One region of the Pseudomonas sp. P4_C3 genome, then DNA from elsewhere that is predicted to be linked to it. Evidence: predicted binding sites of a transcription regulator. Region 1 holds the regulator's gene; the other holds the start of a gene.

The links. Region 1 encodes FliA, which starts transcription of late flagellar genes. Its sites were predicted from a motif close to CTAAAGTTTNNNNNNNNNNNGCCGNTAA; they were not measured.
Region 2: AC1DVH_RS05380 (chemotaxis protein CheW) is a predicted target of FliA. The motif match lies at 1,158-1,185, and genes of this name have one in related genera.

The regions. Positions count from the first base shown of each region.
Region 1 covers NZ_JBFUIC010000004.1:71,609-75,754, reverse strand. The annotation lists gene AC1DVH_RS02035 (protein phosphatase CheZ) at 1-774, opposite strand, end outside; gene AC1DVH_RS02030 (chemotaxis response regulator CheY) at 796-1,167, opposite strand; gene fliA (RNA polymerase sigma factor FliA) at 1,336-2,076, opposite strand; gene fleN (flagellar synthesis regulator FleN) at 2,073-2,903, opposite strand; gene flhF (flagellar biosynthesis protein FlhF) at 3,020-4,146, opposite strand, start outside.
Region 2 covers NZ_JBFUIC010000016.1:1,632-5,114, forward strand. The annotation lists gene norR (nitric oxide reductase transcriptional regulator NorR) at 1-1,038, shown strand, start outside; gene AC1DVH_RS05380 (chemotaxis protein CheW) at 1,249-2,151, shown strand; gene AC1DVH_RS05385 (GNAT family N-acetyltransferase) at 2,179-2,637, shown strand; gene AC1DVH_RS05390 (YkgJ family cysteine cluster protein) at 2,834-3,483, shown strand, end outside.

The sequences.
Region 1 (4,146 bases):
GGATAGCAAATCGTCCACATCGTCCTGACCGGACACAACGTCTTCTCTTTTATCGGCATGAATCTGCGGACCTTCACCCTGAGAGAGATGTTTTTGTGGATCTTTTTCAGCAAGCATCGCTTCACGGTCATGTTCGATGCCCGCAAAGCGGTCCACCTGACTGGCCATCAGCACGAGCTTGAGCAGGTTGCTTTCAACTTCGGTGACCAACTGGGTCACACGCTTGATCACCTGGCCTGTGAGGTCCTGGTAATCCTGGGCGAGCAGGATGTCGTTGAGGTTGCCCGACACTGCGCGATTGTCCGTGCCGCTGCGCGTCAGGAACCCGTCGACCCGGCGGGCCAGTTCACGAAACTCTTCGGCGCCGACTTCGCGACGCATGAAGCGTCCCCAGTCCGTGCTCAAGGCCTGGGCTTCATCCGCCAGGCCATTGACCAGCGGCGTGGCACTTTCCACCAGATCCATGGTGCGGTTGGCCGCAGCCTCGGTCAGCTTGACCACATAGCCCAGACGCTCGGTGGCGTCGGTGATCTGGGACACTTCTTCGGCTTGCGGCATGTGCGGGTCAATCTGGAAATTGACGATCGCGCTATGCAGTTCGCGAGTGAGCTTGCCCACTTCCTGATACAGGCCGCGGTCACGGGTCTGGTTGAGCTCATGGATCAATTGCACCGCGTCGCCGAACTTGCCTTTTTCAAGGCTCTCGACCAATTCGACGGCGTGTTTTTTCAGGGTCGACTCAAAGTCGCCCAATGAAGTTTCGTTATTGCCCATAGCTCCCCCGTGGCGCACTCATCAACCGATGCGTTCGAAAATCTTCTCGATTTTTTCTTTCAACGCCTGGGCCGTGAAGGGTTTGACCACATAGCCGTTAACGCCGGCCTGGGCCGCTTCGATGATCTGCTCGCGCTTGGCTTCAGCGGTCACCATCAGCACCGGCAGGTGCTTGAGCTTTTCATCGGCACGCACGTGGCGCAGCAGATCGATACCGGTCATGCCAGGCATGTTCCAGTCCGTTACCAGAAAGTCGATGCTTCCGCTGTTGAGCACCGGAATGGCGGTAGTGCCATCGTCGGCCTCGACGGTGTTGGTGAACCCAAGGTCACGCAGCAGGTTCTTGATGATCCGCCGCATCGTTGAGAAGTCATCAACGATGAGGATTTTCATGTTCTTGTCCAATTCGACCTCCAAGCAGTCTTAAACGCGCCCAGCACCTGGACGCGCCATTTCAATCAATCCGGCAAAGCACTCGATGACTGTCTGGAGCACAACAGATCGCGACCGGCGCAGTTCAACACCACACCGGCCTCGTTCGCAGTGTCCCCCACACTGCCTTCAGCGCGCTCGCCACTCCCCCAAACGCCCCCGCAAACGGGCCGCGCACTGGCTGTGTAACTGGCTGACCCGAGATTCGCTGACCCCCAGGACCTCACCGATTTCCTTGAGGTTCAACTCTTCGTCGTAGTACAGCGCCAACACCAGTCGCTCACGCTCCGGCAAATTGGCAATCGCCTCCGCCAGCGCAGCCTGGAAGCGTTCATCTTCCAGATCGCGTGACGGCTCGATATGAGCACTCGCGCCATCCTCGTGCAGCCCTTCGTGTTCGCCGTCCTGCAACAGGTCGTCGAAACTGAAGAGCCGGCTGCCCAGGGTGTCGTTCAAAATCCCGTAGTAATCGTCGAGACTCAATTGGAGTTCGGCCGCAACTTCGTGATCTTTAGCGTCACGGCCGGTTTTCGCTTCAATCGAGCGAATGGCGTCGCTGACCATGCGCGTATTGCGGTGAACCGAACGTGGCGCCCAGTCCCCCTTGCGCACCTCATCGAGCATGGCGCCGCGGATTCGAATGCCCGCGTACGTCTCGAAACTGGCGCCTTTGCTGGCGTCATATTTGGTCGACACCTCAAGCAGGCCGATCATCCCGGCCTGGATCAGGTCTTCGACCTGGACGCTGGCCGGCAGGCGCGCCAACAAGTGGTAGGCAATGCGTTTAACCAGCGGCGCGTAACGCTCGATCAGCTCGTACTGCGCATCACGCGCCGATTTTTTGTAGAGGTTGTAACCGCTTGCTGTCATAGAACCGGTCCTGCTGTCTGCTGCACGAGGCGCTCGACGAAAAACTCCAGGTGCCCGCGCGGGTTGGCAGGCAGCGGCCAGGTATCGACCTTCTGTGCGATGGCCTTGAATGCCAGCGAGCACTTGGAACGCGGGAAGGCCTCGTAGACGGCGCGCTGCTTCTGCACGGCCTTGCGCACGCTTTCGTCGTAGGGCACCGCGCCGACGTATTGCAGGGCGACGTCGAGGAAGCGATCCGTGACCTTGGTCAACTTGGCGAACAGGTTGCGCCCTTCCTGCGGGCTCTGGGCCATGTTGGCCAGGACGCGGAAGCGGTTCATGCCGTAGTCACGGTTAAGCAATTTGATCAAGGCGTAGGCGTCAGTGATCGAGGTCGGCTCGTCGCACACCACCAGCAGCACTTCCTGGGCTGCGCGAACGAAACTGACTACCGAGTCACCAATGCCCGCCGCGGTATCGATCACCAATACGTCGAGGTTGTCGCCGATATCGCTGAAGGCCTGGATCAGGCCGGCGTGTTGCGCGGGGCTCAGATGCACCATGCTCTGAGTGCCGGATGCGGCCGGAACGATACGGATGCCGCCGGGTCCCTGCAGCAGTACATCGCGCAGTTCGCAGCGGCCCTCGATCACGTCGGCCAGGGTACGTTTGGGTGTCAGGCCCAGCAGAACGTCGACGTTCGCCAGCCCCAGGTCGGCGTCCAACAGCATGACGCGCCGGCCAAGCTCAGCCAGAGCCAGGGACAAGTTCACTGACACATTAGTTTTCCCGACGCCACCTTTGCCGCCGGTCACCGCGATCACCTGTACGGGATGCATGCTGCCCATGTTATTTCTTTACCTTGTCTTGCATAGACGGAGGCCACATTACTGGCTGCGCGTTCACAATCGGAACAATGCATGGCAGACCATCGATGTAGGTACAAAAACTGTTCATTACTACCTTAGCCAACCTGCTTGGTTTGGCTGTGGTAAATATCAGCGAACATGTCAGCCATGGCTTCTTCGCTGGGTTCTTCCTGCATTTGCACGCTGACGGCGCGACTGACCAACTGATGACGGCGCGGCAGATGGAGATCATCCGGAATCCGCGGGCCATCGGTCAGGTAGGCCACCGGCAGCTCATGACTGATGGCCAGGCTCAACACCTCGCCCAGACTAGCCGTTTCATCCAGTTTAGTCAGGATGCAGCCCGCGAGCCCGCAACGCTTGTAACTATGATAGGCGGCGGTTAGAACCTGTTTCTGGCTGGTGGTTGCCAGGACCAGATAATTTTTCGAGCGGATGCCTCGACCGGCCAGGCTTTCGAGTTGCATGCGCAGGGCCGGATCGCTGGCCTGCAGGCCGGCGGTATCGATCAGCACCACGCGCTTGCGCAGCAAGGGTTCCAGCGCCTGCACCAGGGACTGGCCCGGATCGACGTGGGTCACCGACACATTGAGAATGCGCCCCAGGGTCTTGAGCTGCTCCTGGGCACCGATGCGGAAGCTGTCCATGCTCACCAGTGCAATGTTCTGCGCGCCGTACTTGAGCACGTAACGGGCCGCCAGCTTGGCCAGGGTGGTGGTCTTGCCCATGCCGGCTGGGCCGACCATGGCGATCACACCGCCCTCCTCCAGCGGCTCGACTTCGGGGGTAACGATCATGCGCGCCAGGTGCGCCAGCAACATGCGCCAGGCCTGACGAGGTTCTTCGATTTCGCTGATCAGCGCCAGCAGGTCGCGCGACAACGGGCCTGACAGGCCAATGCGTTGCAGGCGACGCCAGAGGTTGGCCTGGTCCGGACGGCTGCCTTGCAGCTGATTCCAGGCCAGGGAGCCCAGCTGGACTTCCATGAGCTCGCGCAAGCTGTTGAGCTCGAATCGCATCGAGTCGAACGCCCGCGGGTCCACGCCAGTGGAGGCTGGTGCAGCGGCCGGTGCGGGGCGACGGGGTTCGGCGTAGGTCGGCTCGATCAACGGCTCGGCTGCGGTGAGCGGCAAGCCGGCGAACAACTGGCGATTGGTCGCATTATCGCTCTCGCCGACGCCACGCAGGCTCAGTTCGGCCTGGGCAGTGACGATCCGCGACT
Region 2 (3,483 bases), on a different contig from region 1:
CGGGTCGAAGACGAGCATCAGCGCGCCGAGGTCTACCGCCAGGCCAGCGGCCAGCAGACTCGCGAGATGATCGGCCAAAGCAAGGCCCACAAGCGTCTGGCCGAAGAAATCAGTCTGGTGGGCGGCAGCGACCTGACCGTGTTGATCACCGGCGAAACCGGGGTCGGCAAGGAGTTGGTGGCCCAGGCCATCCATGCCGCCTCGCCCCGCTCCGACAAACCGATCATCAGCCTCAACTGCGCCGCGTTGCCCGACACACTGGTGGAAAGCGAATTGTTCGGCCATGTCCGCGGTGCTTTTACCGGTGCGCTGAACGACCGCCGTGGCAAGTTCGAACTGGCCAACGGCGGCACGCTGTTTCTCGATGAAGTCGGTGAGTTGTCGCTGACCGTGCAGGCCAAGTTGCTGCGCGTGTTGCAGAGCGGTCAACTGCAGCGACTGGGCTCGGACAAGGAGCATCAGGTCGACGTGCGCCTGATCGCGGCGACCAACCGCGACCTCGCCGAAGAAGTGCGCAGCGGCCGTTACCGCGCCGACTTCTACCATCGCCTCAGCGTTTATCCGCTGCTGGTGCCGGCCCTGCGCGATCGCGGACGCGATGTGCTGCTGCTCAGCGGTTACTTCCTGGAGCAGAACCGCTCGCGCATGGGCCTCAACAGTCTGCGCCTGAACAGCGACGCCCAGGCCGCGCTATTGGCCTACGACTGGCCCGGCAACGTGCGCGAGCTTGAACACTTGATCGGCCGCAGCGCCTTGAAAGCCTTGGGCAACTGCAAGGAACGGCCGAAGATTCTCAGCTTGAGCGCAGCCGACCTGGACTTGCCCAATGCCAGCGTTGAAACCGCTGCCGAGCAACCCGTCGCCGCCATCACGCAAGCGGTCACCGGCGACTTGCGCGAGGCCACCGAGCATTATCAGCGTCAATTGATCGGTGCCTGCCTGGAGCGGCATAACAACAACTGGGCAAGCGCGGCCCGTGAGTTAGGCCTGGATCGGGCGAACCTGGGGCGGATGGCTAAAAGGTTGGGGATGAAGTGATGGCCCCATCGTCGGAACGCCGCCCGGAGCAAGCTCGCTCCCACAGGATGTGTGAACGACGACGATCTAATGTGGGAGCGAGCTTGCTCGCGATGGCGTCCTACTGTTCACCGCAATTGTTAAAGCCTGCCCCAAACAAGTCGATAACCCGGCATCGAAGTCATTGGCGATCCCGGGATTGCCCGTCACCTTTTTCCAGAGAAGGTTCCTATGTCCTCCACCAAAGCCCGCGCAGACTCACTTTCGCTTCTGCTGTTTACCTTGCGCAGCGGCAAGCTGATGGCGATCAACCTGCTCAAGGTCAGTGAAATCATTCCCTGCCCGCCGCTGACCAAACTGCCGGAGTCGCACCCCCACGTCAAAGGCATCGCCAGCCTGCGCGGTGCCTCGCTGTCGGTGATCGACCTCAGCCGTGCCATTGGCGAACGTCCGCTGGAAGACCCGAACGGCGGCTGCCTGATCGTCACCGACGTCAGCCGCTCCAAGCAGGGCCTGCACGTGCAGGCCGTGAGCAAGATCGTCCATTGCCTGACCACCGACATCCGCCCGCCGCCCTTCGGCTCCGGTGGTTCGCGCGCCTACATCACCGGCGTGACGTCGGTCGATGGCACCCTGGTGCAAGTGCTGGACATCGAAAAAGTCATCCACGGCATCGCCCCGGCACAAATCGAAATGGCGCCGACCGAGCTGAGCATGGAAGACGCCGAACTGCTCGGCAACGCGCGCATCCTGGTGGTCGATGACAGCCAGGTGGCCTTGCAGCAATCGGTGCACACCCTGCGCAACCTCGGCCTGCAATGCCGTACGGCCCGCAGCGCCAAGGAAGCCATCGATTGCCTGCTGGACCTGCAAGGCACCGCACAACAGATCAACCTGATCGTCTCGGACATCGAAATGTCGGAGATGGACGGCTACGCCTTCACCCGTACCCTGCGGGAAACTCCGGATTTCGCGCATCTTTATGTACTGCTGCACACCTCGCTGGACAGTGCGATGAACGCCGAGAAAGCACGACTGGCGGGGGCGAACGCGGTACTGACCAAATTCTCTTCACCGGAATTGACCCAGTGCCTGATCACCGCGGCCAAGGCTGTCGCCGAACAGGGTTATTGAGTGTTGACCGAAGATTACTGCTGGCTGATGCGACGCGACCTCTCTGTCGTCGTGCCGCCCCCCGATTGGCCAGCCGGCCTGCAACTGGGCGAATACCGCCCCGAACTGGGCGCCGCCGTGCATCGGCTGATGGAGCTCGGTTATCTCGACGGCGCTGGGCGTGTAGCCGCGCTGGACATGTGGCAACGGCAGTTCGAAACCGATCCGGAATATGACCCGGCCCTGTGCTTCATTGCCCAGGATGCCGAAGGTGTGGTGGGTGTGTGTCAGTGCTGGACCAGTGCCTACATCAAGAACCTGGTGGTGCATCCGCGGTTTCAGGGCCGTGGATTGGGGCGTGCCTTGCTGTTGCAAGCGTTCAAGGTATTCCAGCAGCGGCGTGAAGGCTTCGTGGACCTGAAGGTTCTGGAAGACAACCTTCGGGCGCGGCGCTTGTATGAAAGCGTCGGGATGCGCGCAGTCCGCAGGGAGCCGGTTCCTCTCTGACATGCCGCCTTCGCTGGCAAGCCAGCTCCTACAGTGACCGAGCCGATCACAAAACATGTGTAGGGCGCGATTCCTGTAGGAGCGGGCTTGCTCCGGCCGGCGAGGCCAACTGAGTGGCGCATAATTTGCTTCGATAGCGGCTTTTGTGGCGGCATTCTGTCGCCGTTTCATGCCCTGTAATGCGAATGAACACTCAATGAATACAAGGTTTTCCTGCGTAGGCTGCGGCAAATGCTGCAACGGCCACCATGTGCCCCTGACCCTGAGCGAAGCCCGGATGTGGGCAGCCGACGGTGCTCAGGTGATCGTGCTGGTGGAAGCGTTTCTGGACAACGGCCTGGGCCTGCCAGTGCAACAACGGGAGCACACCGTACGCCGTTCGGCGGCGGTGCGCAGCGGCGAATCCGACGCGTACGTGGCCATCACCTTCGCCGCCTACAATGTCGGCCCCTGCCGGAATCTTGACGAAGACAACCGCTGCCGCATCTACGAACGCCGGCCGTTGGTGTGTCGCATCTATCCGATGGAAATCAATCCGCACATTCCCCTGAACCCCACCGCCAAGGAGTGCCCGCCAGAGTCCTGGGAAACAGGGCCAGAGCTGATTGTCGGTGGCAAACTGGTCGACCGGGAGTTATCGGAATTGATCCAGCGTTCCCGTCAGGCGGATCGCGACGAAATTCACACCAAGGATGCGATTTGCGCACAGCTGGGCATCCGCACGACGGCCCTGAAGGGCGACGGGTTTACCGCATATCTTCCGGATATGGCGGAGTTCGCCAGAATCATCGACGAACTGACCGGGCAAATGTTGCCGGAGTGGGGCAGCGAGTGGCTGTTTCATGT